DNA from 2 places in the Brevibacillus sp. FSL K6-0770 genome. Region 2 is predicted to be linked to the other one. Evidence: predicted binding sites of a transcription regulator. Region 2 holds the regulator's gene; the other holds the start of a gene.
The links. Region 2 encodes LexA, which represses DNA repair genes until DNA is damaged. Its sites were predicted from a motif close to CGAACATATGTTCG; they were not measured.

Region 1 (2,404 bases), 270 kb from region 2:
CGATGCCGTTCTTCGCTCCAGACGACGAGAAAAGGGGCGTTTTCGGGTGCTTGCTCCACATCGCAAACGAACGGGAGGTCTGTTGGCACGGTAAGGCGCAGGCGGATCGTCACAGTCGGTTTCCCCTTTCTTTGTCAGCATTTGGCTGCCATCAGCAGATTGCCATCCGGGTCTTTGAACGTGAACCAGTGTCCGTGCTGGATCGGGCCGACCAGCTCCACCCCCAACTCTTCCAGGTAACGATAGGAGGCTTCGATGTCCGTCGTGTTGAAGTGAAAGAGCGGAGCATCATCAGGGGTGCGTTTGGGAAAAATTTTGCTGTCCAGCACCAGGTTGGAGCCGTTGTTCATCGGGATGCAATAGAGGTGTCCAAACGAAATCTCGCCGTCTTTCGGCAGTCCCAACAGCTGGCAGTACCAGTCGCGCGCACGCTCAATATCGCTGACGGCGATGAAAATGGCTCCGATCTCGGAGTGCAACGGAGAAGGAGAAGTGGTCATGGGCATGATTCGCTTCCTTTCGGTACGGTATGGGAATCGGGATGCTACATGTAGCGAAGCCACCCTGCATCATCGGGCACGAAATGTCGGATCGCTTCGCGGTATGTCTGTTACTCTTTGGTGGAGAGGGAGGTCATGTTGATGGATATGCTGCAAAAATGGAACGAAGCTCTGGACTACATCGAGGAAAATCTGGCTGGCGAGATTGATGTCAAGCAGGCCGCACGCGTGGCTTGCTGCTCGGAATACCACTTCAAAAGGATGTTCTCCTCTCTGGCTGGCATTCCGCTTTCCGAGTACATCCGGCGCAGGCGCATCACACTGGCTGCTTTCGAGCTGAAAGACGAGCGGGTGAGAGTCATTGATGTCGCCATCAAGTACGGGTACAGCTCGCCGGATTCGTTTGCCCGGGCCTTCGTGCACATGCACGGGGTAACGCCCACCGAAGCGAGAGCCAGCGGCCAGTCGCTGAAAGCTTATCCGCGCATGACCTTCCATCTGTCTATCAAAGGAGGCAGTGTCATGAACTATCGTATAGAAGAGAAAGCGGGATTTCGCATCGTCGGCTTGCAGAAACGGGTTCCGTTGATGTACAACGGGGTGAATCCCGAGATTGCTGCGATGTGGGCCTCGCTGGATGCTGAAAAAATCGAGCAGCTCAAATCTTTGTCCAATGCCGAGCCTGTAGGATTGTTGAGCGCATCCACGAATTTTTCCGAAAAGCGGTTGAATCAGGGCGAGCACGGAGAGCTGGATCATTACATCGGCGTGGCCACGACAAAGGAATGTCCAGAGCACTTCGCGAAGCTCGAAGTGGCGGCCTCTACCTGGGCGGTATTTGAAGCCGTAGGACCTTTTCCCGATACGCTGCAAGACGTCTGGGGCCGCATTTATGCCGAGTGGTTTCTCTCTTCCGGCTACGAGCTGGCGGAAGGTCCCGAACTGCTGTGGAATGCCGACAAGGATACGACTTCGCCGACATTTCGCAGCGAGATTTGGATTCCTGTTGTCAAAAAATAACATCCTCGTATCAGATTCGCACACGCTTGCCGAAACACCTGCTGGCGTGTGCGTTTCTTTTGCAGAAATAATTACCAATGTTTTTTTCGGCGGGTCAGGTATAAAAACGAACATACGTTTGCTATAATAAGAACATAAGTTCTTGTTTAGGGGATGATGGTGATGCCCAATGCGAACAAACGGTGCGTCTTCTTGATCGACATGGAGAGCTTTTACGCCAGTATTGAAAAAGGGGCCAATCCGGCCTTGCGCAATCAGCCGATTGTGGTCGCAGGAGATCCGCAGCGGCGAAGCGGAGTAGTGCTGGCAGCCTGTCCGATTGCGAAGTCGTACGGCGTGATTACGGCAGAAGCACTGTGGCAGGCGCAGCAAAAATGCCGCAAGCTCGTAGTCGTGCGTCCGCGCATGGAGATGTACCTCCAGATTTCCATGCACATTACCGCGATATTCGAATCGTTTACCGACAAGGTGGAGCCGTATTCGGTTGATGAGCAGTTTCTCGATGTGACCGGGAGCCTTCACTTGTTCGGCGACCCGTTGCAGCTGGCAGCGCAGATTCAAAAACGGGTCTGGGCGGATACGGGCATCCGCTGCCGGGTAGGAATCGGGGAGAACAAGGTACTCGCGAAAATGGCCTGTGACAACTTCGCCAAAAAGCGGAAGGACGGCATTTTTTGGCTGAAACGCGAGGAGCTGGAAGAAACGCTCTGGAAGCTTCCGGTAGAGAAAATGTTCGGCGTAGGCTCGCGGATGAAGCGGCATTTTCACCGGATGGGCATTTACCAGATCGGTCAGCTCGCGAAGCTCTCGCCAGATGTGCTTACCCGCCACTGGGGAGTGAACGGCGAAGTGCTGTGGCGTACGGCGCATGGCCTCGACGATTC
Region 2 (2,404 bases):
AAAAGGAGACAAGACATGTGGGCACAGCTTGTACCGGCATGCGGGCTTCCTGGTATCCTTCGCAGTCTGCGTAAAAGCTGCGGGCGATCTCGGCGAACAGCTCAAGATCGTAGCATTCGCAGACGATGTCCAAATCACTGTCGCCAAGATCGATGTCGAGCGGAATCGTTCCGGCGAGCACCGGATCAAAAGCTTGCAGGCGTTGCAAGACCGCGCTTTGTTCGATGGCTCGTGCGGCTGTTTGCTGTTTTGCTGTACCGTTTTGCAAATAGGTGAGATCACGCCAGTTTCTCGTCATAGAAAACTCCTGTTTCCTTCGGTATTTGCAGATGTTTGTCGCAACAAGTATGATAGATTCGCGAAAACAAGTGTGCAACAAAAATCGCTTTTGCTCGTATTACCTATGTGAGGGGAGTGCATGCAGATGGATATTTTACTCTGGATCGTTGTTTTGGTGCTATTCGCGCTCAGTATTGCAGGTATATTTTTGCCTGTGTTACCCGATACGATTTTGCTGTGGGCAGGCTTTTTGCTCTACCACTTTTTCATAGCAGATCCGGGAGCGGGGTTGCCAGCGTCCTTCTGGTGGGGAATGGTGGTATTCAGTATATTGCTGTACGGCGCTGACTTGTTGACCAACATGTATTTCGTGAAAAAATACGGCGGCTCCAAATGGTCGTCGGTGGCGGCTGCCGCAGGGATTTTTCTCGGGATTTTCGTGTTCCCGCCATTTGGGATGATCATTTTGCCGTTTGTCTTCGTCGTGCTGGTGGAGCTGTTGGTGCAGAACCAGCCTTTCGAGCGGGCGGTCAAAGCGGGCTTTGGCTCCCTGATCGGCTTTTTGGGAAGCGCAGTAGTCAAAGTAGTGTTGCAGGTGACCATGATTATCTGGTTTTTCCTCGCCAGATAGAGAGAAAAAAGGACAGCGATGGCTGTCCTTTTTGTATGCCGCGAAATTAGTGAATGAGGCGGTAGACGCCGATGACTTTGCCGAGAATGGAAACGGCGTCCAAAATGATCGGTTCCATCGTGGCGTTCTCAGGCTGGAGACGGAAGTGGTTTTTTTCTTTGAAAAAGCGCTTGACGGTTGCTTCGTCTTCTTCGGTCATGGCGACAACGATATCTCCGTTGTTTGCTACATGCTGCTGGCGCACGATGACGTAGTCTCCGTCGAGGATTCCGGCGTCGATCATACTGTTTCCGGACACGCGCAGCATGTACACCTTGTCTGAAGTCACGATATTTTCTGGAAGCGGGAAGTATTCCTCTACGTCCTCAATCGCCGTGATCGGTTGCCCGGCGGTTACTTTCCCGATGACAGGAACGCGGACAACGGAGTCTTCGAAGTTGTCCTGGAAGCGATCTTCTTCAGACAACAGCTCGATCGCGCGCGGTTTGGTCGGGTCGCGGCGAATCAGGCCTTTCTTTTCCAGGCGGGCCAAGTGGCCGTGTACGGTAGAGCTGGAAGCCAGTCCGACAGCTTCGCCGATTTCGCGCACAGATGGAGGATAACCTTTGTCGCGAACTTCCTTCCGAATGAATTCGATGATGGCTTGTTGTCTGCTAGATAATTTTGACATAAAAAGACACCCCTGATTTCTCGAACATATTTTCCTATATTATACCATGGGAGCTTGCGTTCGACAAACATAAGTTCGATAAAAAGGCGAACAGGAATTTTTGCCCGAAAGAACGTTTCTTGTCGAATGGTTGGTGCGAGCCAGAAGCATGGCTGTTCGCGGATTGTCCCATACCAAAAGGGGAATTGGCCATCTTGCCGTCACCTGCGTGAATTTTGCAAAGGGGCAGGTTTTCGTATTGACATGAACATATGTTCTCATTTATGATTGGAATACGAACTTATAGAACGTATGTTTGCAGGAGGTTATCCCATGAATGTCATGTCTATTCCTAACCGTTTTGAAAAAGAATCGTCCCGTCGCGTCCGTTTTGGTATTACCAGAGGCCAAGCCCTGTTGTTCCTGATTACGTTTTCTCTCTTTTTTTACTTGTTGACCGAACTGGTGTTTGCTTCTTCGCACGCTGAACCGCTAAAAGGAACAGAAGTGACGGTTCGCGACGGTGACAGCTTGTGGACCATTGCAGTCCGCCATCAAACGGAGACGGTCGATGTACGCGATCTGATCCAGGATATTAAAGAGGCGAACGATCTGCAGAGCAATCTGATTTATCCGGGACAGACCTTGCTCATTCCCGATCCGAAATGATAGAAAGCACTTGCCGGTTCGTCTCCATCTTGCGAGTTCGCCCTGATGTGATATAATTAAACGGCATTACTACTGGGTGGGAGGAACCGTACGTGGTATCTGACGCGGAAATCAAACGAATCAACGAACTGGTCAAAAAATCGCGCGAGGTTGGTTTGACCGATGAGGAAAAGCAA

Region 1: a site for LexA is predicted at 1,628-1,641, ahead of NST23_RS16980 (DNA polymerase IV). Genes of this name have one in related genera too.

Annotation. Positions count from the first base shown of each region.
Region 1 covers NZ_JBBOBQ010000001.1:3,625,545-3,627,948, reverse strand. The annotation lists gene NST23_RS16995 (GNAT family N-acetyltransferase) at 1-113, opposite strand, end outside; gene NST23_RS16990 (VOC family protein) at 135-506, opposite strand; gene NST23_RS16985 (AraC family transcriptional regulator) at 642-1,520, shown strand; gene NST23_RS16980 (DNA polymerase IV) at 1,683-2,404, shown strand, end outside.
Region 2 covers NZ_JBBOBQ010000001.1:3,352,611-3,355,014, reverse strand. The annotation lists gene NST23_RS15585 (DUF4269 domain-containing protein) at 1-298, opposite strand, end outside; gene NST23_RS15580 (DUF456 domain-containing protein) at 425-910, shown strand; gene lexA (transcriptional repressor LexA) at 957-1,580, opposite strand; gene yneA (cell division suppressor protein YneA) at 1,893-2,228, shown strand; gene NST23_RS15565 (DUF896 domain-containing protein) at 2,321-2,404, shown strand, end outside.